3 regions of the Blastococcus brunescens genome follow, and region 3 is predicted to be linked to each of the others. Evidence: predicted binding sites of a transcription regulator. Region 3 holds the regulator's gene; each other region holds the start of a gene.
What was found. Region 3 encodes LexA, which represses DNA repair genes until DNA is damaged. Its sites were predicted from a motif close to TCGAACANNTGTTCGA; they were not measured.
Positions count from the first base shown of each region.

Region 1: U6N30_RS31125 (alpha-ketoglutarate-dependent dioxygenase AlkB) is a predicted target of LexA. The motif match lies at 6,519-6,534, and genes of this name have one in related genera.
Region 2: U6N30_RS29640 (DUF222 domain-containing protein) is a predicted target of LexA. The motif match lies at 8,005-8,020, and genes of this name have one in related genera.

Region 1 is NZ_CP141261.1:4,623,580-4,633,256, reverse strand. Features, by position in the region: rRNA gene rrf (5S ribosomal RNA) at 1-99, opposite strand, end outside; rRNA gene U6N30_RS31135 (23S ribosomal RNA) at 280-3,407, opposite strand; rRNA gene U6N30_RS31130 (16S ribosomal RNA) at 3,858-5,374, opposite strand; gene U6N30_RS31125 (alpha-ketoglutarate-dependent dioxygenase AlkB) at 5,771-6,427, opposite strand; gene U6N30_RS31120 (hypothetical protein) at 6,872-7,303, opposite strand; gene U6N30_RS31115 (RecQ family ATP-dependent DNA helicase) at 7,186-8,844, opposite strand; gene U6N30_RS31110 (histidinol-phosphatase HisJ family protein) at 8,923-9,677, shown strand, end outside.
Region 2 is NZ_CP141261.1:4,404,966-4,414,642, reverse strand. Features, by position in the region: partial or broken gene U6N30_RS34915 (DnaB-like helicase C-terminal domain-containing protein) at 1-532, shown strand, start outside; gene U6N30_RS29680 (fatty acid desaturase family protein) at 871-1,218, opposite strand; gene U6N30_RS29675 (fatty acid desaturase family protein) at 1,170-2,066, opposite strand; gene U6N30_RS29670 (ferredoxin reductase) at 2,132-3,229, opposite strand; gene U6N30_RS29665 (RsbRD N-terminal domain-containing protein) at 3,369-4,028, shown strand; gene U6N30_RS29660 (PucR family transcriptional regulator) at 4,028-4,546, shown strand; gene U6N30_RS29655 (hypothetical protein) at 5,036-5,398, shown strand; gene U6N30_RS29650 (hypothetical protein) at 5,621-6,004, opposite strand; gene U6N30_RS29645 (HNH endonuclease) at 6,362-7,066, opposite strand; gene U6N30_RS29640 (DUF222 domain-containing protein) at 7,024-8,001, opposite strand; gene U6N30_RS29635 (class I SAM-dependent methyltransferase) at 8,208-8,681, opposite strand; gene U6N30_RS29630 (FAD-linked oxidase C-terminal domain-containing protein) at 8,837-9,466, opposite strand; gene U6N30_RS29625 (FAD-linked oxidase C-terminal domain-containing protein) at 9,402-9,638, opposite strand; gene U6N30_RS29620 (FAD-binding oxidoreductase) at 9,593-9,677, opposite strand, start outside.
Region 3 is NZ_CP141261.1:3,095,915-3,105,591, forward strand. Features, by position in the region: gene U6N30_RS20735 (helix-turn-helix transcriptional regulator) at 1-356, opposite strand, end outside; gene U6N30_RS20740 (vitamin B12-dependent ribonucleotide reductase) at 552-2,714, opposite strand; partial or broken gene U6N30_RS20745 (vitamin B12-dependent ribonucleotide reductase) at 2,792-3,433, opposite strand; gene nrdR (transcriptional regulator NrdR) at 3,602-4,102, opposite strand; gene U6N30_RS20755 (LysM peptidoglycan-binding domain-containing protein) at 5,765-5,911, opposite strand; partial or broken gene U6N30_RS34340 (hypothetical protein) at 6,472-6,780, shown strand; gene lexA (transcriptional repressor LexA) at 6,701-7,297, shown strand; gene U6N30_RS20765 (hypothetical protein) at 7,363-8,229, opposite strand; gene U6N30_RS20770 (phosphatase PAP2 family protein) at 8,383-8,745, opposite strand; gene U6N30_RS20775 (hypothetical protein) at 8,733-9,101, opposite strand; gene U6N30_RS20780 (HflX GTPase family protein) at 9,166-9,498, opposite strand; partial or broken gene U6N30_RS34345 (HflX-like GTP-binding protein) at 9,462-9,677, opposite strand, start outside.

The DNA of each region.
Region 1 (9,677 bases), 1.5 Mb from region 3:
CTCCCACCCCGTCTCCAGGGCAGTACCATCGGCGCTGAGAGGCTTAGCTTCCGGGTTCGGAATGTTGCCGGGCGTTTCCCTCTCGCCATGGCCGCCGTAACTCTGTGAACATATCAACGCACCTCCGGTGGGGAACCGGAAGAACGCTGCCGACCACACCTCCGGTGGGGAACCGGAGTGGTCGTGCGTTCAGAACCGCACAGTGGACGCGAAGCAATCTTCGTAAACGACTCTGACCAGTGTTCCCGCACCCCCGGTCGAAGACAGAGGGAGGTGTGTGTGGTCAAGCCCTCGGCCTGTTAGTACCGGTCAGCTGCACACCTCGCGGTGCTTCCACTTCCGGCCTATCAACCCGCTGGTCTGGGCGGGGCCTTACCCGGTTGACCCGGTGAGAGACCTCATCTTGAAGCGAGCTTCCCGCTTAGATGCTTTCAGCGGTTATCCCTGCCGAACGTAGCTAACCAGCAGTGCACCTGGCGGTACAACTGGCACACCAGAGGTTCGTCCGTCCCGGTCCTCTCGTACTAGGGACAGCTCTTCTCAAGTCTCTTACGCGCACGGCGGATAGGGACCGAACTGTCTCACGACGTTCTAAACCCAGCTCGCGTACCGCTTTAATGGGCGAACAGCCCAACCCTTGGGACCTACTCCAGCCCCAGGATGCGACGAGCCGACATCGAGGTGCCAAACCATCCCGTCGATATGGACTCTTGGGGAAGATCAGCCTGTTATCCCCGGGGTACCTTTTATCCGTTGAGCGACACCGCTTCCACATGCCGGTGCCGGGTCACTAGTCCCAGCTTTCGCTCCTGCTCGACCCGTCGGTCTCACAGTCAAGCTCCCTTGTGCACTTGCACTCGACACCTGATTGCCAACCAGGCTGAGGGAACCTTTGGGCGCCTCCGTTACATTTTGGGAGGCAACCGCCCCAGTTAAACTACCCACCTGACACTGTCCCTGATCCGGATCACGGACCGAGGTTAGACATCCAATTCGACCAGAGTGGTATTTCAACGGCGACTCCACGAACACTGGCGTGCCCGCTTCACAGTCTCCCACCTATCCTACACAAGCCGAACCGAACACCAATATCAAGCTATAGTAAAGGTCCCGGGGTCTTTCCGTCCTGCCGCGCGTAACGAGCATCTTTACTCGTAGTGCAATTTCGCCGAGCCTGTGGTTGAGACAGCTGAGAAGTCGTTACGCCATTCGTGCAGGTCGGAACTTACCCGACAAGGAATTTCGCTACCTTAGGATGGTTATAGTTACCACCGCCGTTTACTGGCGCTTGAGTTCTGAGCTTCGCCCCGAAGGACTAACCCGTCCCCTTAACGTTCCAGCACCGGGCAGGCGTCAGTCCGTATACATCGTCTTACGACTTCGCACGGACCTGTGTTTTTAGTAAACAGTCGCTTCTCACTGGTCTCTGCGGCCACCCCCGCTGCCCACCGTCAAGGTGTTGACAGGAAGTGGCCCCCTTCTCCCGAAGTTACGGGGGCATTTTGCCGAGTTCCTTAACCACAGTTCGCTCGATCGCCTCGGTATTCTCTACCTGACCACCTGAGTTGGTTTGGGGTACGGGCCGCTCGGAACTCGCTAGAGGCTTTTCTCGGCAGCATAGGATCATCCAATTCGCCTCATTCGGCTATGCGTCAGGTCTCACCCTCGTGCGACGCGGATTTACCTACGTCGCGGGCCACACCCTTGCCCCGGTACTACCACTCACCGGTAGAACTACCTTCCTGCGTCACCCCATCGCTTGCCTACTACCAGTCCGGGTCCCGCGCTAGAACCCACGCCTCACCTCGAAAGGATCGGTCACGGGCGTTCGGGCGGTTAGCATCGCTGGGTTCAGCATGGGCGTTCCTTCGCGGGTACGGGAATATCAACCCGTTGTCCATCGACTACGCCTGTCGGCCTCGCCTTAGGTCCCGACTCACCCTGGGCGGATTAGCCTGGCCCAGGAACCCTTGGTCTTCCGGCGGGGAGGTTCTCACTCCCCTCTCGCTACTCATGCCTGCATTCTCACTCGCGTGGCGTCCACGGCTGGATCACTCCGCCGCTTCCACCGCCACACGACGCTCCCTACCCATCCACACACCTGGCCGCCGGCTCGAGGCCGGCGACAGGCTGTTGCATGAATGCCACGGCTTCGGCGGTGTGCTTGAGCCCCGCTACATTGTCGGCGCGGAATCACTTGACCAGTGAGCTATTACGCACTCTTTCAAGGATGGCTGCTTCTAAGCCAACCTCCTGGTTGTCTCTGCGACTCCACATCCTTTTCCACTTAGCACACGCTTAGGGGCCTTAGCCGATGATCTGGGCTGTTTCCCTCTCGACTACGAACCTTATCGCCCGCAGTCTCACTGCCACGCTCTCACTTACCGGCATTCGGAGTTTGGTTGACGTCAGTAACCTTGTGGGGCCCCTCAGCCATCCAGTGCTCTACCTCCGGCAAGAAACACGTGACGCTGCACCTAAATGCATTTCGGGGAGAACCAGCTATCACCGAGTTTGATTGGCCTTTCACCCCTACCCACAGCTCATCCCCCAGGTTTTCAACCCTGGTGGGTTCGGTCCTCCACGCGGTCTTACCCGCGCTTCAACCTGGCCATGGGTAGATCACTCGGCTTCGGGTCTAGGGCACGCGACTGACTCGCCCTGTTCGGACTCGCTTTCGCTACGGCTACCCCACACGGGTTAACCTCGCCACGTACCACTAACTCGCAGGCTCATTCTTCAAAAGGCACGCAATCACCCCCATCGCACGAAGCGACATAAGGCTCTCACGGCTTGTAGGCACACGGTTTCAGGTACTATTTCACTCCCTCCCGGGGTACTTTTCACCTTTCCCTCACGGTACTTGTCCGCTATCGGTCACCAGGAGTATTCAGGCTTAGCGGGTGGTCCCGCCAGATTCACACCGAATTTCACGGGCTCGGTGCTACTTGGGAACACGCCCAAGGGAGACAACGCGTTTTCGTGTACGGGGCTCTCACCCTCTACGGCGACCCCTTCCAGAGGCCTTCCACTAACGACGCTGTTTTCTCACTCCCCGAGTGCTCGGCAGAACACTCCAGACGGTCCCACGACCCCGACCACACAACGCCTGCCGGCTATCACATGCGATCGGTTTAGCCTCATCCGCTTTCGCTCGCCACTACTCACGGAATCACGGTTGTTTTCTCTTCCTGTGGGTACTGAGATGTTTCACTTCCCCACGTTCCCTCCACACGCCCTATGTGTTCAGGCGCGGGTCACACCACATGACTGGTGCGGGGTTCCCCATTCGGAAATCCTCGGATCAACGCTCGGTTGACAGCTCCCCGAGGCTTATCGCAGCCTCCTACGTCCTTCATCGGCTCCTGGTGCCAAGGCATCCACCGTGCGCCCTTAACAACTTGGCCACACAAAAATCCCACCCACCATTGCCCCGGAAGGAACAAAGACGGGCGGGCCTACAAGAACTCTGCTAATCAGAGTCAAAAGATGCTCGCGTCCACTGTGCAGTTCTCAACGTACGACCAGACACCGATCACCCCCACCCCACCAGACCCACCACCCCACAGGGCGACGACGGTATGAGATGCAGACCGGCCCCGACATGAGCAAACGGTCGCCCGCTCCCTCAGGACCCAACAGCGCGCCTACGACCCCCGCACTCCACGCGATCCACTTCCACACGCCACCGAAGCGACGCCGTACTGAGGACCGACCGAAGCCGGCGGCCGAACTGGTCAGCGTTCCACCCTCGAGCACCACCCCAGAAACACCCGACCCATCGGTAGTGACGGGCCATCGCGTCCTGGGCGCGGCTCTGGACCACCCTCACGAGGAGAGCGGCCAGTGCTCCTTAGAAAGGAGGTGATCCAGCCGCACCTTCCGGTACGGCTACCTTGTTACGACTTCGTCCCAATCGCCGATCCCGCCTTCGACGGCTCCCTCCACAAGGGTTGGGCCACCGGCTTCGGGCGTTACCGACTTTCGTGACGTGACGGGCGGTGTGTACAAGGCCCGGGAACGTATTCACCGCAGCGTTGCTGATCTGCGATTACTAGCGACTCCAACTTCATGGGGTCGAGTTGCAGACCCCAATCCGAACTGAGACCGGCTTTTGGGATTCGCTCCACCTCACGGTATCGCAGCCCTTTGTACCGGCCATTGTAGCATGTTTGCAGCCCTAGACATAAGGGGCATGATGATTTGACGTCATCCCCACCTTCCTCCGAGTTGACCCCGGCAGTCTCCTATGAGTCCCCACCATCACGTGCTGGCAACATAGGACGAGGGTTGCGCTCGTTGCGGGACTTAACCCAACATCTCACGACACGAGCTGACGACAACCATGCACCACCTGTGCACGACCCTTACGGACCCACCATCTCTGGAGGATTTCCGTGCATGTCAAGCCTAGGTAAGGTTCTTCGCGTTGCATCGAATTAAGCAACATGCTCCGCCGCTTGTGCGGGCCCCCGTCAATTCCTTTGAGTTTTAGCCTTGCGGCCGTACTCCCCAGGCGGGGCGCTTAATGCGTTAGCTGCGGCACGGAACTCGTGGAATGAGCCCCACACCTAGCGCCCAACGTTTACGGCGTGGACTACCAGGGTATCTAATCCTGTTCGCTCCCCACGCTTTCGCTCCTCAGCGTCAGTTGTTGCCCAGAGACCCGCCTTCGCCACCGGTGTTCCTCCTGATATCTGCGCATTTCACCGCTACACCAGGAATTCCAGTCTCCCCTGCAACACTCTAGTTTGCTCGTATCGACTGCAGACCCGAGGTTGAGCCTCGGGATTTCACAGCCGACGCAACAAACCGCCTACGAGCTCTTTACGCCCAATAATTCCGGACAACGCTTGCACCCTACGTATTACCGCGGCTGCTGGCACGTAGTTGGCCGGTGCTTCTTCTGTAGGTACCGTCACTTCCGCTTCGTCCCTACTGAAAGAGGTTTACAACCCGAAGGCCGTCATCCCCCACGCGGCGTCGCTGCGTCAGGCTTCCGCCCATTGCGCAATATTCCCCACTGCTGCCTCCCGTAGGAGTCTGGGCCGTGTCTCAGTCCCAGTGTGGCCGGTCACCCTCTCAGGCCGGCTACCCGTCGTCGCCTTGGTAGGCCACTACCCCACCAACAAGCTGATAGGCCGCGGGCCCATCCCCAGCCGATAAATCTTTCCACCACCAGACCATGCGGTCAGCAGTCATATCCGGTATTAGCCCCAATTTCTTGGAGTTATCCCAGAGCTGAGGGCAGGTTGCCCACGTGTTACTCACCCGTTCGCCACTGATCCCCCGCAAGCGGAGTTCACCGTTCGACTTGCATGTGTTAAGCACGCCGCCAGCGTTCGTCCTGAGCCAGGATCAAACTCTCCGTAGATGAATTTGAACCAGCTGAGAACCGCGAGCTGACACTCGCGATATCAATCAACCAAAGGAATCCCAAACCAGAACCCGAAGGGCCCCGGCACGGGGTAATACTTGGCACTGACTTTCGGCACGCTGTTGAGTTCTCAAAGAGCGGACGCGCAACAACTCCACCCTCACGGGCTTCCCTGCTGGCTGGATGTCCAACACTACGCCGGTTTCCAGCCCCCGCCACAGCGGGGCACCTGGACCGGCGGACCTCCCGGTCCGCGCGGCGCATGGAGAACCATACACGGTCTTCAGGGCCCCTTGCAGGGGGTCCCGGCCCTTCAGGAGGCTCGCCCTGGGCGTGCGAGCAACAAGGGGTGGGGTCGCCCCTGCCCGTGTCAGGCGGGGATGCTGGGTTCCCTCACGCGACGCCGGTCGGCCGGAACTGCACGCTGACCCGAGGCCCCACGGGCTTCGTCGTCTTGGGGATGCAGTGCTCCCAGGTGCGCTGGCACGAGCCGCCCATGACCACCAGGTCGCCGTGCCCCAGCGGGAAGCGCAGACTCTGCCCGCCCTTCGCCGGGCGCAGCAGCAGTGGGCGAGGGGAACCGAACGACACGATCGCGACCATCGTGTCCGTGGAGCGGCCGCGGCCGAGGCGATCCCCGTGCCACGCGACGCTGTCGCGCCCGTCCCGGTACAGGCACATGCCGGCGCTGACGAAACGGTCGGCGGGCTCGACCCCGTAGTACCGGTTCAGCGCGTCGCGGGCCTCGGTCAGCAACGGGTGCGGCAGCGTCTCCCTGCCGCTGTACCAGCGCAACAGGCGCGGGACAGCCACCTCCCGCTCGTACATCTGGCGGCGGTCCTCCCGCCAGCCGATGTCGCCCAGCAGCACCTCCAGCACCTCGTCCGAGCCGGCGACCCAGCCGGGCAGGTGGTCGACCCATGCCCCGTCGCTGAGCTCGTGCCGTCTGACGTGGCCGGCCAGTGGCCCGAGCGTGGCTTCCTCGGCCAGGTCCCACATGGAGGGCTGACTCGGCCCCGCCCAGAGGCCCGGCCTCGTGCCGAGGCTCACCGCGAGCTCGCGAGGGGTGCGGAGGACGGGATCCTTCTCCGAGTGCCGAGGGGGCGGGGTCCTTGCCCATGGGGGCACGTTACTCCGACTTTCGCACAGGTGTGCGAAAGGCTGTGGATACGGCCTCTCTGCAGGGTCCTGCGCCGAGCGTGCGAGGCGTGGGGGCAGAAGAGGACCCCGTCCTCCTCGGGACGGGGCCGTCAGGCGGTGAGGGCCAGGGCGAAGGGCAGCACCCCGGCCGCCCCGCGCGGCGGAGCTCGCGCCCCGCCACGGTCATGGTCCAGCGGGAGTCGGCGAGATCGTCCACGAGCAGGATCGGCGCGGACCCGGCCTGGGTCAGGCCGTCGCGCAGCTCCGGTCCGACGACGATGCGGTCCCACACGGCCGCCAGCCGGAAGGCGCTGTTCCCGCCGGGCTGACCGGTCGGTCCACCGTGCTGGAGCGTCATCTCCCCAGGTAGGGCAGGCGCCCCAGGCGGGCCAGCCCCTGCGCGAGCCCGGTCACCAACTGCGGCCGGCGGCGGGAGGGGATGGCAACGACCGCACCCGGCCGCTCCTTCCAGTCCCAGGACCCGAGCACCCGTGCGCACGCCCGGATGAGCTCGTCGTCCGGGGGTAGATCGGAGATCGACCGCTTCACGGGTACGTCGAACGCGGCGTCCGGGTCCTCCTCGATGCTGGGGGCCTCCAGGTCGACGACGCCGCCGAGACCGTCGTCCCCGAGCAGCGTCCGCAGCCGCTGTCCCCAGCCGAGGTCGGTCAGCCGGGCGACCGCCCGGCCCGTCTCGACCTGGTCAGCGGCCGCGATCTTGCCCTTGACGTCGACACCCAGCCGGTCGGCGCCGGTGGGCCACTGCGCCCGGGGCGCCAGCTCCACCCCGGCCGGTCGAGCGCGGCTGACGCCGCTTCCGCCGCGGCCTCGGGGACGTCGGCCGAGTACCAGGGACCGGCGCACACGTCGCAGCGCCCGCACGGCGCCGCCGTCGGGTCGTCGAGAGCCTCCTGCAGGAAGGCCATCCGGCACATCGCCTCGTCCACCGGCCTGGCGTAGGCGATCATCGACCGCTGCTCCGCCTCGCGGGTGCGCGTGACGCGGGCGTAGCGGTCGGCGTCGTAGACCCACGGCTGCCCGGTGGAGCGCCACCCGCCCTGGACCCGCTCCACCGCGCCGTCGACGGCGAGGACCTTGAGCAGCAGCTCGAGGCGGGACCGCCGGACGTCGGCCACCGTCTCCAGACGGGCCACCGACCAGGCCTTGCCGTCGGCCATCGCCGTCAGCACCGCGGCCGCATGGTCCTCCCGCGGCATCGACGAGGTCGCGAACCACTGCCAGATCGCCAGGTCCTCGGGGCCGGGGAGCAACAGGACGTCGGCGTGCTCGACGGCGCGGCCGGCGCGGCCCACCTGCTGGTAGTAGCTGACCGGCGACGACGGTGCACCGAGGTGGACGACGAAGCCGAGGTCGGGCTTGTCGAAGCCCATGCCGAGCGCCGAGGTGGCCACCAGCGCCTTCACCTCGTTGTTGCGCAGCGCCTCCTCGGCGTCCTTGCGGTCGGCGTCGTCGAGCCGGCCGGTGTACGCCCGCACCTCGTGGCCGGCGCCGCGCAGCAGCGCGGCGGTCTCCTCCGCAGCCGCGACGGTCAGCGTGTAGACGATGCCACTGCCCGGCAGGTCGCCGAGGTGCGCGGACAGCCACGCCAGTCGGGCACGGTCGGAGGGGAGCCGGAGGACGCCGAGCCGCAACGAGTCACGGGAGAGCGGGCCCCTGACCGTCGTCACCTCCACGCCTCCGGAGCCCAGCTGCTCGGCGACGTCCGCGACGACGCGCTCGTTCGCGGTCGCGGTGGTCGCGAGCACCGGCGTCCCGGCCGGGAGCGTGCCCAGCAGATCGCGGATGCGGCGGTAGTCGGGGCGGAAGTCGTGCCCCCAGTCGGAGACGCAGTGCGCCTCGTCGACGACGACCAGGCCACACCGGGCGACCAGCCCCGGGAGCTGCTCCTCGCGGAAGCGCGGGTTGGTCAACCGCTCGGGTGAGACCAGCAGGACGTCGACGTCGTCGGCGGCGAGGCGAGCGGCGATGTCGTCCCACTCGGTCATGTTGGCGCTGGAGATCTCCACGGCGCGGATGCCCGCACGCGCGGCGGCGGTCACCTGGTCGCGCATCAGCGCCAGCAGAGGGCTGACGAGCAGGGTCGGACCCTTGCCGCGGCGACGGAGCAGCGCGGTGGAGACGAAGTAGACAGCCGACTTGCCCCAGCCGGTGCGCTGGACGACCAGCGCCCGCTGGGAGCGTTCGACGAGCGCCGACACCGCGGCGTCCTGCCCCTCGCGGAAGACGGCGTCGGGGCGACCGGTCAGCTCGCGGAGGATGGCGAGCGCCTCGTCAGCGATCTCGGACGGCGGCGCAGCGGTGGTCATGCCCCGACAGTAGGCACCGTGGACGACGGAACCGACCTCCCGGCGGCAGCTGTGGAGGAGAGGGGAGAATCCACAGCGATGCGATCCCAGGAGGGCCTGCCGCCCGACAACCACGTCCACACCCACTGGTCCTGGGACACCGCCGACTCCTCGACGATGCGCCGGGCCTGCGAGCGCGCGGTCGCACTGGGCCTGCCGGCCATCGCCTTCACCGAGCACCTGGACTTCACCGTCTGGGACCCCGACGACCGCGCGACCGACGAGGGCCTGGTCGACCGGCACGCGTCCCGGCACGCCGAGATCGACGTGGCGGGCTACTTCGCCGAGCTGGCCGAGGTGCGCGACCGGTTCCCGGAACTGCGCATCTGGTCGGGCGTCGAGACCGGCGAGCCGCACCTGTTCTCGGCCAGCGTGGCCGCCTACCTGCGCGACGCCCCGGTGGACCGGGTCCTCGGCTCGCTGCACTCGCTGTCGAAGGACGGTCGCCTCTACGGCGTCGGCCACCTGCTCTGGGACGACGCCGACGCCACGATGCGCCGCTACCTCGGCGAACTGGTGGACATGATCGAGACCAGTGACGTCTTCCAGGTGCTCGCGCACGTCGACTTCCCGCGGCGCTACTGGCCGGGAGGAACCCAGCGCTACGTGGAGAAGACGTTCGAGGAGGAGTACCGCGCGGTGTTCCGCGCGCTGGCCTCCTCCGGTCGCGCTCTCGAGATCAACACGAGCAGCCCGCTGGCCTCGGTCGACCAGATCCGCTGGTTCCACGAGGAGGGCGGCGACGCGGTGAGCTTCGGGAGCGACGCGCACCAGCCGGCCGCCGTCGGCCAGCA
Region 2 (9,677 bases), 1.3 Mb from region 3:
GGCTCGCTGTCTGACGAGGACTGGTCGAAGCTGGCCCGCCGGATGGGTGAGATCGCCGACGCACCGCTCTACATCGACGACTCCCCAACATGACGATGATGGAGATCCGGGCCAAGGCGCGGCGGCTCAAGCAGCGCAACGACCTCAAGCTGGTTGTCATCGACTACCTGCAGCTGATGACGTCGGGAAAAGGGTCGAGAGCCGCCAGCAGGAGGTCTCGGAGTTCTCCCGCGCGCTGAAGCTGCTGGCCAAGGAGCTCGAGGTCCCGGTCATCGCGATGTCGCAGCTCAACCGTGGCTCCGAGCAGCGTCAGGACAAGAAGCCGATGCTGTCCGACCTCCGCGAGTCCGGCTCGATCGAGCAGGACGCCGACATGGTCATGATGATCCACCGCGAGGACATGTACGAGAAGGAGTCCCCGCGGGCCGGCGAGGCCGACATCATGCTGGTCAAGCACCGCAACGGCCCGACCGCCAACGTCACGGTCGCCTTCCAGGGCCACTACAGCCGCTTCGTGGACATGGCGAACTAGGTCATGACCTCCGTGGACTCCTCGCCCAGTCGCGAGCGGCTCAGCCGGGTGGTCGAGTTGCTCCGCGGCGTCCCGGAGGTGCTCCCTCCCGTGCGGCGGCCCCCGCCAGGAGCCCGAACCGGAGCCGGCCGCCGGCACCGCGCCGGCCGAACGCATGAACCGGGGAGGCCCGGGACCGACCAGGTCCTGGGCCTCCCCGGTCGTCGAGCATCCACGGTCGCCCGAGCGGCGCCGAACGAGTTGTCAGACGATCGGTGATCGGCGCCTGAACCGGAGAGGCCCAGAACCATGACGGTTCTGGGCCTCTCCGGTTCAACGGTCCGGGCGGGTGGCGCCGATCAGGCGGCGGCCTTCGACAGCTCGCGGCGGACCTTCTTGCCGCCGGTCGTCATGCGGACCAGCTTGACCACCTGTGCCGGGGCGTTCTTCGGCGTCGTCTCGGCGAGCCAGCCGTTGGGCAGCGACAGCCGGATGACCTTGTGCCAGGCGCTGGCGACCTGCTTGTACAGCGGCGCCGAGTGATAGGTCAGGCCGTAGCGGTCGAAGATGTCCTTCACCCGCGGGGCGATCTCGGCGTACCGGTTGCTCGGCAGGTCGGGGAAGAGGTGGTGCTCGACCTGGTGGCTCAGGTTACCGGTCATGATGTGCATGGCCTTGGAGCCGGAGATGTTCGCCGAGCCGAGCATCTGGCGCAGGTACCACTCGCCGCGCGTCTCGCCGTCGATCGACTTCTTCTCGAAGGTCTGGACCCCTCCGGGAAGTGGCCGCACATGATCACCGAGTGCGACCAAAGGTTGCGCACGACGTTCGCGGTGAAGTTCGCGGCCAGCGTCGGCAGGAACGAGGGGCCGGACAGGGCCGGGTGGATCAGGTAGTCCTTCGACGCCTGGTTGCGGATCTTCTTGAGCACCTGCTTGGCGCGGGCCTTGAACTCCGGGTCGCTGCGGCGGCGCTTGGAGGCGAGGTTCTTGCCGAGCTCCAGGTCGTAGGCCGCGATGCCGTACTCGAAGAAGCAAGCGTTGATGAAGTTCCACACCGGCTGCGCCAGGTACAGCGGGTGCCACCGCTGGTCCTCGTCGACGCGCATGATGCCGTAGCCGAGGTCGTTGTCCTTGCCGATCACATTCGTGTACGTGTGGTGCAGCTCGTTGTGCGAGTGCTTCCACTGCTCGGCCGGGCTCGCCATGTCCCACTCCCACGTCGTGGAGTGGATCTTCGGGTCGCGCATCCAGTCCCACTGCCCGTGCAGGATGTTGTGCCCGATCTCCATGTTCTCGAGGATCTTGGCGACCGACAGGCCGACCGTCCCGACGACCCACGCCGGCGGGAACATCGAGGCCAGCAGGGCGGCGCGGCTGCCCAGCTCGAGCTTGCGCTGGACGTCGATGACCTTCCGGATGTACTGGGCGTCGTCCTCGCCGAGGCTGTCGCGCACCTCCTGACGGATGGTGTCGAGCTCCTTGCCGATGATCTCGATGTCCTCGGCGGACAGGTGGGCGATCGGGTTGTCGGGCTGCTTCTGCAGAACAGTCATGGGTCCGTCTCCTTGTCTCGGGGCGGGTGTCGGGGAGGTCAGTGGTCGGGGAAGCTGGACTCGGCTCAGTGGTCGATGTCGCAGGCGCCGGCAGCGGCGCTGACGCAGGTCTGGATGAGGACGCCGTCCCCGGGGGCGGCCACGGTGAGCTCGCCGTTGCGCAGGTCGCGCACGGCGCCTTCGCGCAGCGGGAGCACGCAGCCGTAGCAGATGCCCATGCGGCAGCCGCTGGGCATGAGCACGCCGGCCTCCTCGGCGGCGTCGAGGATCGGGGTGGCACCGTCGGCCTCGAGGGTCGCCCCGTTCTTCGTGAAGGAGACGGTGCCGCCCTCACCGGTGACGACGACCGACGGCCGGAACCGCTCGGTGTAGAGCCGGTCGGCGAGACCGGCCTCGGTGAAGTGCTCCTCCAGTGCCTCGAGCATCCCCACCGGACCGCAGGCCCAGGTCGACCGCTCGTGCAGGTCGGGGACCAGGTCGGCGATGGAGCGCGCGTCGAGCATCCCGGCGGTGTCGGTGTGCTGCTCGATCAGCTGGATCCGTCCCTCGGCGGCCAGCTGCCTCAGCTCGGCGCCGAAGACGACGTCGTCGGCCGTGGGTGAGGAATGCACCAGGACGACGTCGGTGAGCTCGGGGTGGTTGCGGAGGATGCCCATGACCGGGGTGATGCCGGAGCCGGCGGTGACGAACAGCGCCTTGTCCGGATGCCGGTCGGGGAGGCAGAACTCGCCGGCCGCCTGGTCGAGCTGGACGATCGTGCCCGGCTCCGCGCGTCGAACCAGGTGGTTGCTGACCTTGCCGCCGGGGATCGCCTTCACCGTGACGCTGATGCAGCCGTCGGTCCGCGTGAGGTCCGAGGTCAGCGAGTAGGCCCGCCACTGACGGACGCCGTCCACGTCGATGCCGATGCGGATGTACTGGCCAGGCTGGTGCGGGCGCCAGCCGCGGCCCGGGCGGATGACTACCGTGGCGGCGTCCCGCGTCTCGGGCTGGATCGCCTCGATGCGGCCGCGCAGGTCGGCGCCGGAGCGGAGCGGGTCCACGAGGTCGAGGTAGTCGGTGGGCAGCAGCGGCGTCGTGAGGAACTCCGCCAGCTTGAGTAACCGGTCGCGCAGGGCGACGCGCGGCGCTGCCGTGGTCGGCTGCGGATCGGTGGTCGTCATACATAGAGGGTTGTCCAGCCCAGAGGCCAGTTACCTGTGTGATCGACGTGAATCGACCGGTACGTTCTGTTCTCTGCGAACAAGAGAGGTGGGGATGACGACGGAGCCGACGGCGATACCCGCGGACGTCGCGCGAGCCATGCGGTCGGACCTGCCGGCGGTGGCCGAACGCACGGTCGCCGAGATCATCGTCGAGGTGCCCAGCTACGCCGACGCCTTCGCCGGGAAGATGGGCCAGAAGATCGGCAACGCCGTGGAACTGGCGCTCGGCGGGTTCCTCGAGCTGGCCACCGCCGGTACGGGCGCCGACCCCGGAACCCCGATCGGCCCCGCGCTCGCCGCGGCCTACGACCTCGGCCGCGGCGAGGCGCGCAGCGGCCGCTCGATGGACGCACTGCTCGGGGCCTACCGCGTCGGCGCCCGGGTCTCGTGGCGGGAGATGAGCGGGACCGCCGTCGCCGCCGGGCTGTCGGTGGAGCAGCTGGCCCGCTTCGCGGAGCTGGTGTTCGCGTTCATCGACCAGCTGTCGGCCGCCAGCGTCGCCGGGCACGCCGACGAGCTGGCGACCACGGGCCGCGTCCGTCAGCGCTACCTCGAGCGGCTGGCGGGCCTGCTGCTGACCGGTGCCGCGCCCGAGGACCTCACCGCCGCCGCCGAGCGGGCCGACTGGGCGCCGCCGCGGACGCTGACCGCCGTCCTGCTGCCCGAGGGGAGGGTCCGCGGCGCGATGGTGTCCCTCGACGGCCGGACCCTGCGGACGACGGACGACATCCCGGACCCGGCCGGCGCGGGGAGCTGATGGTGCTGCTCGTGCCGGACGCCGAGGGCCGGTCGCGGCCGGCGCTGCTCCGCTCGCTCGACGGGCGCGGCGCGGTCGTCGGCCCGCCGCGACCGTGGACCGAGGTCCAGGGGTCCTACGCGCGGGCGCTCCGCACCGTGCAGCTCGGGCTGTCCGCCGAGGGCTCCGAGCCGCTGGACACCGACGCGCGGCTGCCCGAGCTGGTGCTGCGGGCCGACGAACCGGCGCTGCAGGACCTGCGGTCGCGCGTCCTGGCCCCGCTGGCCGACCTGTCGCCGGGGGCGAGGGAGAAGCTCACCGAGACGCTCCGGTCGTGGCTGCTCCACCACGGACGCCGAGAGGCGGTCGCGGCCGACCTCTTCGTGCACCCGCAGACGGTCCGGTACCGCATGGGCCAGTTGCGGGAGCTGTACGGGAAGCGGCTCGAGGACCCGCGGACCGTGCTGGAGCTGACCCTCGCCCTGGGCGTCTCCCCGGCTGATCACCGTGGCCGCGACCGGTCCATGATCGTCGGGTGACCGTCGACCTCGCCGCGGCCGCGGCGTTCCTGGCGTCCTCCGCGCGCGTGCTGGACCGGCGCCGTTTCGACCTGCTGTTCGGAGACGGGGGCCCCGAGGCCGTGCTGGCCGCGGTCGACGGCTACCGCAATCCCGACGGCGGCTACGGCTGGGGCCTGGAACCGGACCTCCGCTCCGTCACGAGCCAGCCCGGCGGCGCGTTGCACGCGTTCGAGGTGTTCGCCGACGTCTCCCCGCTGATCTCCGGTCGCGCCGCGGAGCTCTGCGACTGGCTGGAGGGCGCGACGTTGCCCGACGGCGGGCTCCCGTTCGCGCTGCCGGTGGCCGATCCCGCCGCGTGCGCCCCTTCTGGACGTCGGCGGAGCCCGGCACGTCGTCCCTGCAGATCACGGCCGTCGTGGCGGGGTCGCGCACCGGATCGCGGCGTCGGATCCGGCGGTCGCGGGGCATCCCTGGCTGGCGCGGGCCACCGAGTACTGCCTCAGGGCGGTGCAGGACCTCGGTGCCGAGCCGCACGCGATGGTGCTCGCGTTCGTGGCGCAATTCCTCGATGCCGCCGCGCCGGTCACGCCCGAGGCCAGGGCGCTCGTCGAAGCCCTCCGGCCGCACGTTCCCCGGGACGGGCTGCTGCACGTGGCCGGCGGAGCTGACGACGAGCTCATGCGGCCGCTGGACTTCGCCCCGGTGCCCGGAGGCCCCGCGCGGGACCTGTTCGCCGACGGGGTGGTCGAGGCGGAGCTCGACCGGCTCGCGGATGGTCAGCAGCCGGACGGCGGCTGGGCCGTCGACTTCGGCAGCTTCTCCCCGCGGCGTCCCTCGAGTGGCGCGGACACCGGACCGTCCAGGCGCTGATCCTGCTGCGCGCCAACGGCGTCCTGTCCTGATCCCGGTCCCGCCGGGACCCGGCTCATGGCGGCCTGCCATGCCCGTCACAGGTTCTCCGCAGGTCGGGATCGCACCGTCAGGACCGACGCGGCCGTCGAGGTCGCCGGAGATGACGGAGGAACCGCGATGCGCGAGCACGAGCAGGAGCGCAACCAGCAGCTGACCGGCGCGCGCCGGCGGTGGGCCCGGTCAGCGGCCCTGGTGGGCAGCGGCGTGGTAGCGGGCGGCGTGGTGGCGGGCGGCATTTTGGCCGGCACGCTGACGGCGAACGCGGCGGAGAACGACGGGCCCACCTCCACCGACGGCGTCTCCGCTGAGTGCGCCGACGGCCGGGGAGGTGGCCTGGGCGGCCACGGGGAGGAGCTCACCGGCGAGACGGCGGCGTCCGTGGAGGAAGCGGTGCTCGCCGGGTACCCCGACGCCACGATCGGCCGGCTGCACACCGACCCCGACGGCGCCTACGAGGCGCACATCCTGACGGCCGACGACGAGCGACTGACGGTCGAACTGGACGAGTCGTTCGCGATCACCGGCACCGACACCCACGACGGCGCCGGCCCGGGACGCGGCCATGGCCCCCACCCGGGCCATGGCGCTACGAGCAGCGAGTCCACGGACGACGACGGCACGGACGACGACGGCACGGACGACGACGGCACGGACGACGACGGCACGGACGACGACGGCACGGACGACGACGGCACGGACGACGACGGCACGGCCAACGGGGCCACCCCACGAACTGAGCGGTCACCCAGCTACTTCCCTCCCGCGGGCACCAAAGGTCGGGGTATCCGCCTCGTCGGGCGCACGGCTCGCCTCGGACCGGCGGCCGTGCGCTCGGTGGGCGGGATGCCCAAGTGCCGCTGGGGCACCCCGGGGCCGCGACCGGCGGCGAGTGCCCGTTCCCTGATGCGAACGCTCTCTGCGTCAGAACGTCTCCGCGTCAGAACGGCGGTGGGTCGGCGGCCGGGTCGTGGGGTGGAGGTTCCTGACCGGGGGTTCCTGGCCGGGTGGTCGCAGGCCGGGTGGTCGGGTGGTGCGGGTGATCCCGGACGGGCTGGTGACGTACAGGGTGCCGTCGGGGTCCATGCGGAAGGTCCAGCCGCGGGCGAAGGTCTTCAGCCGGTGGTGGGATCGGCAGGCGCAGCACAGGTTCGAGCAGGTCGTGGCGCCGCCCCGGGCGTGCGCGACTACGTGGTCGAGGTCGGCCCAGCCGACGCGCTGCCCGCAGTTGGGAAACCGGCAACGACGGTCACGGGTCTTCACGAACCGCCGCTGCGCCGAGGTGGGCTCGTAGGAACCGGTCGGCGGTGGCATCCCGGCTACCGTGCAACTGCACTCCGCGTCGGCGGGGTGGTCGGTGTCGGCGGGGTGGTCGGTGTCGGCGGGGTGGTCGGTGTCGGCGGGGTGGTCGGTGTCGGCGGGGTGGTCGGTGTCGGCGGGGTGGTCGGTGTCGGCGGGGTGGTCGGTGTCGGCGGGGTGGTCGGTGTCGGCGGGGTGGTCGGGGCAGCCTCTCGCGGCCAGCCGGGCCAGCTCCGCTGCGCTGAGGGTCGCGAGCAGACGGCCGTTGGGGTCGGTGAGCGCGAACGTCAGCGTCCCGCCCTCGGGGGTCTGCAGGCCCAGGGCGCCCACCCGGCGCAGCAGGTCGCGCAGCTGGGCGGCGCTGAGACCGAGCCCGTTGACCTCCCCGCCGCGGGTCGAGGTGCCCGCCACCCCTCCAGGGCGGCGGACACGGCCAGGTTCACCGTCACCCCGGGCAGGCCGGAGTCGGCCGGGCGCAGGATGAGCATGGCGTGGATCGCCGCCCGGATGGCCCCGATCGGCCGCGGGTCGCCGTCGGCCTTGGCCATCGCGGCCAGTTGGTCGATCACGTCGTAGCAGGCCGCGGCCTCGGCCACGGGCAGGTCGGTGGACAGGGTGGCCATGCCGTCACCGGCATCGGCGCAGCGCACGTCAGCGGCCCGCTGCGCCTCCTCGTGCCGCTGCCCGACCGCGTCGGCGTCCAGTTCGGCCAGCAGCTCCAGCGCTCGCGCTCGCAGCCGGGCCACCGACAGGTCACCGGCCCCCGGCAGCAGCACCCCTCCACCGCGCCGGCCACCCCCGGCGGGCTGTGCTGCAGCGCATCGGCCAGCGCCGAGGCCCGCCGCTCGTCGATCTCCCCCGGGCCAGCGCGGCGAACGTCGCCGGCAACCTGTCCCGCCACGTGAACGCCCGCCGCGCCCGCACCGCCGCCGTCCCCGGCCCAGATTGATCGCGTGCGCGACCTCGTCGGGGAAGAACTCGCTCACCCCGGCGAACTCCGGATCGGTCCTGCGCCAGCCGCGCCGCGCCCCCGGCGTTCCCGGCGCCGGATCCTCCCCATCGGGCCGCAGCTCCGCCAGCCGCAGGATCAGCTCCGCCTCCCGCGCGGCCTCCCGCGCCCGGTTGCGCTGGATGCGACCGAGTTCCTCGGCGACCCGCTCGTCATCCAGCAGACGGGCAGGCAGACGCGACACCGGCTCCGGCTGGACCGCCAGCCAACCCGCCAACAACTCCTCCACCGGAGAGGCGTCCACCGTCTGCTGCACGGATCGAACATACGTGCGACCAGTGACAAATTTCCGCGGACGAGGTGAGGTCTCATGGCACGACGGCCACAGCCGCGTCGCGCGGTCGTTCGACGCGTTCCGACCGGAGGACGACGGAGCGACATCGCACCGATGACGCTCAGGCAGCGCAGTCGACCAGCCGAGCGGGACGGTCGTGCCGGGGCGGGGATCAGGCGGGGTGGGGATCAGGCGGGGCGGAGGACGGCGACCAGGAAGTCGGAGTCCGGCTCGAACGGCCGAAGGTCCCAGGTGGACAGCAGCAGGTCCGGCTCCCATCCCGCCGCACGCGCGTCGGCCAGGAAGTCGTCGAACTCATACCCGCGGCCCGCGCCGAAGCCGATGACGGCCCGGCCGGCGTCGGTGATGTGCGCGCGCAGCCGGCGCAGGACGGCGCCCCGCGTCGACGGCGCCAGGAAGGTCATGACGTTGCCGGCGCTGACGATCGCGTCGAACTGCCCGTCCACGCCCCGCGCCGGTAGATCGAGCTCGGCCAGGTCCCCCACCAGCCAGCGCGGGCCCGGGTGGTCCTCCTCCGCCGCCGCGATGAGCACCGGGTCCACGTCCACGCCGACCACCTCGTGCCCGGCCCCGTGCAGGAAGCCGCCGACCCGCCCCGGACCGCATCCGGCGTCGAGCACCCGCGAGCGGCGGGCCAGCATCGCGTCGACCAGCCGCGCCTCCCCACCAGGTCCATCCCCTGTTCGGCGAGAGTGCGGAAGCGCTGCACATAGGCGGCCGAGTGCTCGGGGTCCTCCTGAGTCATCCGGGTCCACATGCTGGGTTCGGTCGCCGGGTGCTCGGTCATAGCGCCGTTCTACACGGGATCGACCAGCACGCCCGGGTTGAGGATCCCGGCCGGGTCCAGCGCCGCCTTCACCGACCGAAGCGCGACGGCGAACGGCTCGGGGCGCTGCCGGTCGTAGCCGGGACGGTGATCGCGGCCGACGGCGTGGTGGTGCGTGACCGTCGCGCCGAGGCGGCCGAGCACGTCCGTCGCCGCCGTCTTCACGTCGTCCCACATGGCCACCTCCGAACCGGGACGGCCGGCCGCGATCACGGTGAAGTACGGGGCGACCCCGTCCGGGTAGACGTGGGTGAACCGGCAGTTCATCAGGCCCGGTGCCCCGGTGACCTCCTGCACGGCCGCGCCGACCTCCTCCCGCACCGTCGCGTACAGCTCGTCGAGGCGGTCCCAGGTGCAGGCCGTCTCGAACGTCTCGACGAGCGCGCTCATCCGCGCCAGGCCGTCGCGGACGTAGGGCATCCGCAGGAACGCCGAGCGCCAGGCGTCGGCGGCGGAGTTGCCCCCACCCTCCCCACCGGAGTCCTTCCCCCGCCCCCAGCGCGGACGACGCCGCCGTGGTCCCGGGCCAGCTCGGTCAGCTCCGCCATCCGGCTCTCCACCGGGTGCACAGACGACTCGACGCCCAGCACGAGCACGCACTCCCCGCCGTCGACGCGCCGGACAGGGCCGCCTCGCCCGGGTCGAGCAGGCGGCAGTTCGCCGGATGCAGCCCGGCCTGGGCGATCGCTCGAACCGCGGCCATGGCCGGGACCATGGACGGGAACGTCACCGACGTCGAAGCGGTGAACCGCGGCCGGTCCTGCAGCCGCATCCAGGCCTCGGTGATGACGCCGAGCGTCCCTTCCGAGCC
Region 3 (9,677 bases):
CACACGGCGAACAGGTTGTGCACCGCCGTCCACTGGCCCCGCTCGATGCGCTGCACCGTGTTCACCGAGACGCGCGCGGCGTCGGCGACGTCGTTCTGCTCCCACCGGCGTGCCCGCCGTCGGTCGGCGACGTCGCGGGCGATGTCCTGCCACCACTCGTAGCTTTCGCGCAGCGACCGCGGCTCGACGCCGGAGTAGTCGCGGTACGGGAACCGCGCGCCCGCGCCCGCGTCGGCTGGCGACGGCGGCGCGTACGCGGTGCCGGCGACCCGGCCGCCGCTGCGGGCGCGTCGGGCGCCGGCCGTCGTACCCGCGACCGAGCGCGGTCGCCGCGGCGGTGACGGGGGCTGGGTCACGCGCCTGTCCTTTCCTGTCCCATGCAGAGCCGCCCCGACCCTCCGAAGAGTGCCGGGGCGGCTGGAAGCGACTTGCCAAGCTCGCGCGAGTTGCCGACCTTGGCAAGAAATGTCAGCGCAAGCCGCGATGACATTCCGGCAAGCCCGCCGGGACATTCAGCGAGAATCCCGCTGACATCCCGGCGAGCCTCGCCATCAGCTGCAGCCGCTGGTGGAGCCGCAGCCCTCGCAGACGTAGCAGCTACCGGCCGGGCGCATCTTCGTGCCGCAGGTCATGCAGAGCGGCGCGTCGGTGGCGGTGCCGGTGACGAGCTCGAGGAGCTCGGCGGAGGAGTGGGCCTCCTTGACCGACTGCGGGCCCTCCGGGGTGACCTTCTCCTCGACCTTGGCGGTCTCGATCGGCGCGGAGTTGCGCAGCTGCTCCAGGTCGACCTCTTCCTCCTCGGTGACAGTCGGGGTCGAGGCGGAGGTGCCGTAGCCGGAGACCTGCGCGGCGCGCTCCTCGGCGGTGAAGATGCCCAGTCCGGCACGCTTCTCGACGGGCAGGTGGTCCAGCGCCAGGCGACGGAAGATGTAGTCCATCACCGACTGGGCGATCCGGATGTCCGGGTCGTCGGTCATGCCGGCCGGCTCGAAGCGCATGTTGGTGAACTTCTGGATGTAGGTCTCCAGCGGCACACCGTGCTGCAGCGCGATGGACAGCGAGATGGAGAAGGCGTCCATCACGCCGGCCAGCGTCGAGCCCTGCTTGCCGAGCTTGAGGAAGACCTCGCCGAGGCTGCCGTCCTCGTACATGCCGGCGGTCATGTAGCCCTCGGCGCCGGCGACGCTGAAGGACGTGGTGACGCTCGTCCGCTTCTTCGGCAGCCGCTTGCGGACCGGGTGGGACAGCGCGCCCGGGGCGGTGGCCTCGGCCGCGACCTCCTCCTTGGTGCCGTCGTTCTTGCCCTTGCCGCCAGAGAGCGGCTGGCCGACCTTGCAGTTGTCGCGGTAGATCGCCAGCGCCTTGAGGCCGAGCTTCCAGCCCTCGAAGTAGATCTTCTCGACGTCCTCGATGGTCGCCGACTCGGGCATGTTGACCGTCTTGCTGATCGCGCCGGAGATGAACGGCTGCACCGCGGCCATCATGCGCACGTGGCCCATCGGGGAGATGGCCCGCTCCCCCATCGCGCAGTCGAACACCTCGTAGTGCTCCGGGCGCAGGGTCGGCGCGTTGACGACATGGCCGTGCTCGGCGATGTACTCGACGATCGCCTCGATCTGCTCCTCCTGGTAGCCCAGGCTCTTGAGCGCCCGCGGCACGGTCTGGTTGACGATCTGCATGGAGCCGCCGCCGACCAGCTTCTTGAACTTGACCAGCGAGAAGTCCGGCTCGATGCCGGTCGTGTCGCAGTCCATCATGAAGCCGATGGTGCCCGTGGGTGCCAGCACCGAGGCCTGCGCGTTGCGCCAGCCGTTGTCGGCGCCGATCTCCAGGCACTCCTGCCACTGCTGGGTGGCCGCCTTCAGCACGTCGGCGTCGTCGGCGCCGACCGGCCGGATGGCGTCGTTGGCCGCGGCGTGCTTGCGCATGACCCGGGCGTGGGCCGTCGCGTTGCGGGCGAACCCGTCGTAGGCACCCACGATGCCGGCGAGTTCCGCCGACCGGCGGTAGGCCGTGCCGGTCATCAGCGAGGTGATGGCCGCCGCGAGGGTCTGACCGCCGCGGGAGTCGTAGGCGTGGCCGGTCGCCATGAGCAGCGCGCCCAGGTTGGCGTAGCCGATGCCCAGCTGCCGGTAGGCGCGAGTGGTCTCACCGATCGGCGCGGTCGGGAAGTCGGCGAAGCAGATCGAGATGTCCATCGCGGTGATGACCAGCTCGACGGACTTCACGAAGGTCTTCGCGTCGAACGTGCCGTCGGCCTTGAGGAACTTCATGAGGTTCAGCGAGGCCAGGTTGCACGAGCTGTTGTCCAGGCTCATGTACTCCGAGCACGGGTTGGACGCGTTGATCCGGCCGGTCTCGGGGTTGGTGTGCCAGTCGTTGATCGTGTCGTCGTACTGGATGCCCGGGTCGGCGCACTCCCAGGCGGCCTGGGTGACCTTGCGGAACAGCGTCTTGGCGTCGACGGTCTCGATGACCGACCCGTCCATGCGGGCACGCAGGCCGAACTCGGTGCCCTCGTCCACCGCGCGCATGAACTCGTCGGAGACGCGCACGGAGTTGTTGGCGTTCTGGTACTGGACGCTGGTGATGTCCTTGCCGCCGAGGTCCATGTCGTAGCCGGCGTCGCGCAGCGCGCGGATCTTGTTCTCCTCGCGGGCCTTGGTCTCGATGAACTCCTCGATGTCGGGGTGGTCGATGTCGAGGACGACCATCTTCGCCGCGCGGCGGTGGCGCCACCGGACTTGATGGTGCCGGCCGAGGCGTCGGCACCGCGCATGAAGCTGACCGGTCCGGAGGCGGTGCCACCGGAGGAGAGCAGCTCCTTGGAGGAACGGATGCGGGAGAGGTTGAGGCCGGCACCGGAGCCGCCCTTGAAGATCAGGCCCTCCTCGCGGTACCAGTTCAGGATCGAGTCCATCTCGTCGTCGACGGCAAGGATGAAACACGCGCTGACCTGCTGCGGGGCGCTCGTGCCGACGTTGAACCACACCGGGGAGTTGAAGCTGAACACCTGGTGCAGCAGCATCCAGGTGAGCTCGTGCTCGAAGATCTCGGCGTCACCCTCGCTGGCGAAGTAGCCGTGCTCGCGGCCGGCGGCGCCGTAGGTGAGCACCACCCGGTCGATCAGCTGACGCAGGCTGCTCTCCCGCTGGGGCTGGCCGACGGCGCCACGGAAGTACTTCGTGGTGACGATGTTGGTGGCGTTGATGCTCCACTCGGCGGGGAACTCCACACCGCGCTGCTCGAAGTTGATCGAGCCGTCCCGCCAGTTGGTCATGACGACGTCGCGGCGCTCCCAGGTCACCTCGTCGTAGGGGTGCACACCGGCGGTGGTGAAGACTCGCTTGATCTTCAGGCCCTTGCCCCGGCTCGGCGCCTTGGCCGTGCGTCGGGTGCGGGAGCCGGCCAAGCGGTCGTCGGTCTCGGTCATGGTGTGGAGCTCTCCTGATCGTCATTCGCTGTGTCGTGTGCGCGGTGCGGTGCTGCGCGATGGGTGGATCGGAGGGCCGGGGAAGAGCCGCGATCGTTCGGTGCTGGTTCTCTGCCTGTCCTGGTGCTCTGCGTCGAACTCGTGTCTAGCTGGTGGTACTGACAGTTCTCAGGCGCCGGTGAGGGTGCCCGAGGAGACGGATCCGGGCGGCTCGGCGACCTGCTGCTGCCGGGCCTTGAGCTCGGCGATCTCCTTCTCGAAGTCGGCCACCGAGGTGAAGGAGCGGTAGACGCTGGCGAAGCGCAGGTAGGCGACCTCGTCGAGCTCCCGCAGGGGCCGGAGGATGGCCAGCCCCACTTCGTTGGCGGGCACCTCTGCGACACCGGTGGCGCGGATGGCGTCCTCGACCTGCTGCGCGAGTTTCTGCAACTGGTCCTCGTCGACCGGCCGCCCCTGGCAGGCGCGACGGACACCCGCGACCACCTTGGAGCGGTTGAACGGCTCGCTCACCCCGCTGCGCTTGACGACGGCGAGCACGGCCTCCTCGACCGTGGTGAACCGGCGCCCGCACGTGGGGCAGGAGCGGCGACGACGTGTCGTCGCTCCCTCGTCGGCCTCCCGCGAGTCGATGACCCTGCTGTCGGCGTTGTGGCAAAACGGGCAGCGCATCGCGGAGACCTCCTTCCGACCAGTCGGGGCCGTCCGACGGCCGGTCCTGTGGACCCTCCTGGGGACATCCGGTGGACGTCCCGGGAGAACCTGGGGACCAGCCTGTGGACAGGCTTACAACTCTGTAACTACTAGATGTAGGGGAACCCTAGGCCGAGCCACACAAGATGTGCAAGCGATCCGACGCTCGGCGTGTTCCGTCCAGACACTGCTGTCACCAGGGAGGACATCGCTCCCCACGAGTCACACGACACGCCGGGAGGACGCGCCGGGGCGTCGGGTCGGCCCGACGACGAGGCCGCCGGAAGCTCGCCTGCGATCACCGATCACCTCCGCAGGATGCGGGCGCCGTCGGACCGACTCCGGCTCCGGCGACCGGAGAGCACGACCCGTGCGGCGCCTCGCTGCCGACCGCGGACGCTCCCGCGGTCGCTCGCCGGCAGCCGACCGTCGGCACACGTCCGAAGGCGGGAAGGAGGGCCGCGCCGCGCCCCGAGGTCCGCCGGCGGGAGCCGGCGTGGCGCGCGAGGAGAACGCGCCGAGACCTGGAAATCAGACGCCGCGGACGGACCCGTCGACGCGGGGACGGCGGGCGTGGGGCACGTGGTCGCTGAGACGCATCGGACGCGTCAGCAGCTCGGGCTCGAGACCGTCGGGTGCCGTCCAGCCGGCACGCGGCGCGGAATCCTCCGGCCGAACCGCCGGACGCGACCTCGACGGACCGTCGACGGGGCCGGCGGACACGCGAGCCGTGGCCGACGCGCCCTCGGACGCGGTCCGACGCAGGCCCGTGTCGGCCGGCCGCTGCTGCCCGAGGTCTCCGGCCGCACGGTGCCGGCCCGGAACCGCCGGCGCCGCTGAACGGGCCGGGGTTCCTTCGGGAGCACGCCGACGGCCGACGGCCGGAGCCTCGCCGGTCTCCGGTGCGCGCCGACGCCCGACCGCCGGGGACTCAGCCGTCTCGGGGCGCGGCGGCGCCCGGTAGCCTGCTGCTCCGCCTCTTCCGGCGCCCGGCGGCGGCCCACGGAGGCGAACTGCGCCGTCTCGTCAGCGGTCCGGCGCCCACCGGCCGGCGGGAGATCCCGGACGACGGAGAGGTCGCGCACCATCGGCAGTCCGGCCGTGACGGCTCCGTCGGCATCTGCCGAGCGACTACGGCGGCCGGACGGGTGCCGCGCGACGGACATCTCCTGCGTTCCGGGACCGAACGCCGCCCGACGCTCGGGCCGTGCCGCCACGGCGAGGTGCCGCTCCGGCAGGCGCAGTGACCCCAGATCGGTCCACGCCGTCTCCTCGACACCCCCAGGACGACCCGCACCCACACCTGGCAGGAGCCACTGGCGTCGTGCCGCCAGCCGAGGAGCTCGCCCGCCCACCACGTTCCTGCCTGATACACCTCGACAGCCTGGGGTTGACTGGTGAACACAGCTGCTCGGTTCTCCATGGCGCCTGACACGGGACGACCGTAAGCGCTGGAGTGACCACTGAGTGTGAAGACGCCCGCACTGAGGGTTGACGAAGTCGCGCCCCGACGTTGTGGACCTATTGCCGTGGCGCGATCGCCGCGGCGGGCCAGAGGTGTCGTAACCACCTCTGCCCAGCGTTCGTGCTGGTCAGGAGAGCGGACCAGGCGGAGACGCCGAGCGGAGCGCACACCCTGCATCACGGGAGGAGGAGCTCCTGCCCCGGCACCAGGTCGGCGCTCCGGAGGCCGTTCAGCTCCTGGATCCGGTCGATCACCGACCGCACGTCACCGTCGACCTCGAGGGAGGAGGCGATCGACCACAACGTGTCGCCCGGCTGCACCACGACACTGCTCCCCCGCCAGCCGCAACCCGTCGGATCCGCCACCGAGGAGCGGACCCACCCAGGAGCCCAGCGCCACGCCCAGAGCCAGTGCCATCACGACGGCGAGCCGCCGGGCACGACGGGTCAGCCGCAGGCCCACCGAGGGGCCCTCGTCGGGACCGTTCGCCGGGCGACCCCGCCGGACCCCGCTGCTCGGACCGTCATCCCCTCCGGCCGCGGCGCGGAGATCCGGCGCGCAGGAGGCGCCGGGGTGAGGGAGGCCGGCAGACACCCACGCGCGACGGGCTGCGGCGTGAGGGCCGGGCGAGGGGGCGCGCGAGGAGGCGACGGCCCCGGCGCCGGCGTGCACCACCACGAGGCGGGGCCGCCACGGCGCCTGGACCTCCTCGTCGAACTCCAGCACGGCCTGCGCGACACTTCCCATGACCTGTCCTCCTCACCTCTCGTGCTCGACCTTTGGTCGAACGCCTGTTCGAATCGAACGACTGTTCGATGTGTACCGCATGGGTCCGACGAAAGCCACCGGACACGACCTGCGACTTCGAACATGTGTTTGATCGATGCCGCGAGAAGCGCTACCGTCCGATGGACGGACACAGGCGCTGCGCGAGCGGCGGACGAGGAGGCGACGTGGCGGAGAAGAGCGGGAGCTCAGGCGGCCGCAAGGCGGGGGCGGACGCCGGCGCGACGGCGGGAACGGCAGCGGTCCGCTCGTTCCCCGACCGGGGTGCCGACGGCGACGGCCTGACCCAGCGCCAGCGCCGGGTCCTGGAGGTCATCCGCGACTCGATCGAGCGGCGGGGCTATCCCCCTCGGTCCGCGAGATCGGCGAGGCGGTCGGCCTGTCGTCGGCCTCCTCGGTCGCCCACCAGCTCTCCGTCCTGCAGAAGAAGGGCTGGCTGCGGCGCGACCCCAACCGGCCCCGCGCCCTCGACGTCCGGCTGCCCGGCGACTCCCCGCACCACCTCCCGGCAGCCGCAGAGCTCACCCAGGGGACGACGCGCAGCTCTCGGCCCCGACGTACGTCCCGCTGGTCGGCCGCATCGCCGCCGGTGGGCCGGTGCTCGCCGAACAGGCCGTGGAGGACGTCTTCCCCTCCCGCGCGAGCTCGTCGGCGAGGGAACGCTCTTCATGCTGAAGGTGGTCGGCGACTCGATGGTCGAGGCCGCCATCTGCGACGGGGACTGGGTGGTGGTCCGGCAGCAGCCGACCGCCGAGAACGGCGAGATCGTCGCCGCGATGATCGACGGCGAGGCCACGGTCAAGACCTACAAGCGACGCGACGGCCATGTCTGGCTGCTGCCCCACAACCCTGCCTACGAGCCCATCCCGGGCGACGACGCGACCGTCCTCGGCCGGGTCGTCAGCGTCCTGCGCCGCGTCTGACAGCGGGCCCCGTCCCGCTCACCGCTCGCACGCTCGCGGTGAGCCTCCTGACGGGGCCACGCGCCTCAGGGCCGGCGGCGCAGCATCCCACCGATCCAGACGACCACCGTCGCGACGCCTGCCGCGATCAGCGCCGAGGTCCAGGGCGACATCCCCGACCTGGTCAGGTCGCTGAAGCTCAGGACCGCCCCCTCGGGGGCCGGCGTCGTGGCCTCGACGGTCGCCGGGGCGAGGGCGACGCGGGTGAGATCGGCGGGCAGCCCCTCGCTGGTGACCAGCAGGCTCTGCCCGTCCGCCGCGAAGGTGATCGCCTCGCCCTGGGGCGAGGTCGGCAGCGGGATGACCGACGGTTCGCCCGAGAGGGCGCCGACGACATCGCTGCCGGTCAGCGGCCAGACATAGGCATCTGTGTACGTGCGCAGGGCCAGGCGCTGACCATCCGCTGACACCGCACCGCCGGTGACCAGCAACTGCCCGACGCTGCCCACGGGCCCGCCCGCCGTCCCGGTGAGCGTCATGGAGACGCCGGCGACCTTCGCCAACGCCACGGTGCCGCCGTCCACGAGGGCCGTCGTCGGGCTGTACACCCCGCTCGCGCCGAGCACCTCCTTGGTCACCACGTACGGGGTCCCGTCCGGCGCGAGGAGGAGGGCCTCTGCGTCGTGGGGCCCGTCCGGATAGGTGAGCCGGAAGATGCCGGTCGAACCGTCGGGCCGGAGGGCCAGCAGCGCCACGGTCGTCCGCGTGCCGTTGTTGTCGCCCGTGTCGGCCAGCCAGACGGTCCCGTCCGGACCGACCGCCATGTCCTCGGGGTCGTAGGGGTCCAGCGCGGCTGTGTGCGAGTCGACGACCTGGCACGAGGCGTCCAGCAGGTGCACGGCCAGCTCCTCGCCGCCGTCGTTCATGGCCAGGACGCCGCTGTCGACGGCCACGATCCCGGAGATCTCCGCCAGCCGCGGGTCACTGACCTGGCACTGGACGGCCGTCGTCGCGACCCCGTTCTCGGCGTACGCGGGCAGGGCGGACCCGAGGACGAGGCCGGTCCCGAGGGCTCCCCGGCGACCAGCAACCGTCCCCGCACGCCGCTACGCGGTCTGCCGGCCTCGGGCACGTACCCAGCGTGACAGAACGATTGCATCGAGTCGGTGAACCACGCCCAACAGGACGATTCCCACCGCGGCGCCGACGATCGCGTCGGTGATCCAGTGGAAGTCCAGCGACACCATCGAGATGCCGGTCGCGACGGGCCCGGCGAGGCTCAGCCACCAGAACGCGCGCTGCACACGGGCGGGGAGCTCGAACTCCACGGCCAGCCAGCGCGCCACGCCCCACATGATCACCGCGTTGGCCACGTGACCCGACGGGAACGAGGCGCCGTCGGCGTGGAAGAACAGCTCGTCGGGGTGTCCGGGCGCCGTCCGGCCGGTGCCGAACTTCAGCGCGTACACCCCGACGGTGAGCGTGCCGAGGGCGAGCAGGACGCGGAGCAGGGGAGCCAGGTGCGCCGCCGCCAGGCCAGGTAACCGACCAGGATCGCCAGCACCACGAGGATGGTGGCGCGGCCGCCGAGCTGGGTGATCGCCCAGACGACCGGGTAGGCGGACGAGTCCCGCAGGCCCCACCCACCGATGATCTCCGAGACGCGCAGGTCGGTCCGTTCGAGGACGCCGCCGGCGAGCAGGTCGACGGTGATGAGGCCGCCCACCACGAACGCGAGCAGCATCAGCCACCATGGCGGTCGGCCGATGGAGACGACACGCGTCTGCTCGGGCACGCCGGCGTCCCACACCACGCCGCTCGTCACGCCGTCACCGTACCGGGCCGTGACCTGTCCGTGATCCGGACGAGCCGGTTCCTCGCCCCCGGGGTCAGGCGACCGGATCGGCGAACTGCTCGAGCGTCGCGGCGAGTCCGCCGTCCACCCGGGCGCTCAACCGGGTCCCGGCGTCCTCGTGCCGCTCGCTGAGCACCTCTCCGTCGCGATGCACCCGGGCGACCAGGTCACCCCGGTCGTAGGGCACCAGCACGTCGACGTCCACGTCCGGGTGCGGCAACCGTCCGGCGATCAGCTCGCGGAGACCCTGGATGCCGGCGCCGGTCCGGGCCGACACCCAGACCGCGCCGGGCAGCGCCCGCCGCAGGGTCAGCACGTCGTCCTCGGTCATGGCGTCGACCTTGTTGACGACGATGACCTCCGGCACGGATGCCGCATCGATCTCCCCAGGACCACCCGGACGGCGTCGATCTGGCCCAGCGGGTCGGGATCGGAGCCGTCCACCACGTGCAGCAGCAGGTCTGCCGCCGCCACCTCCTCGAGCGTGGAACGGAACGCGTCGACCAACTGGTGCGGCAGGTGCCGGACGAACCCCACCGTGTCGGT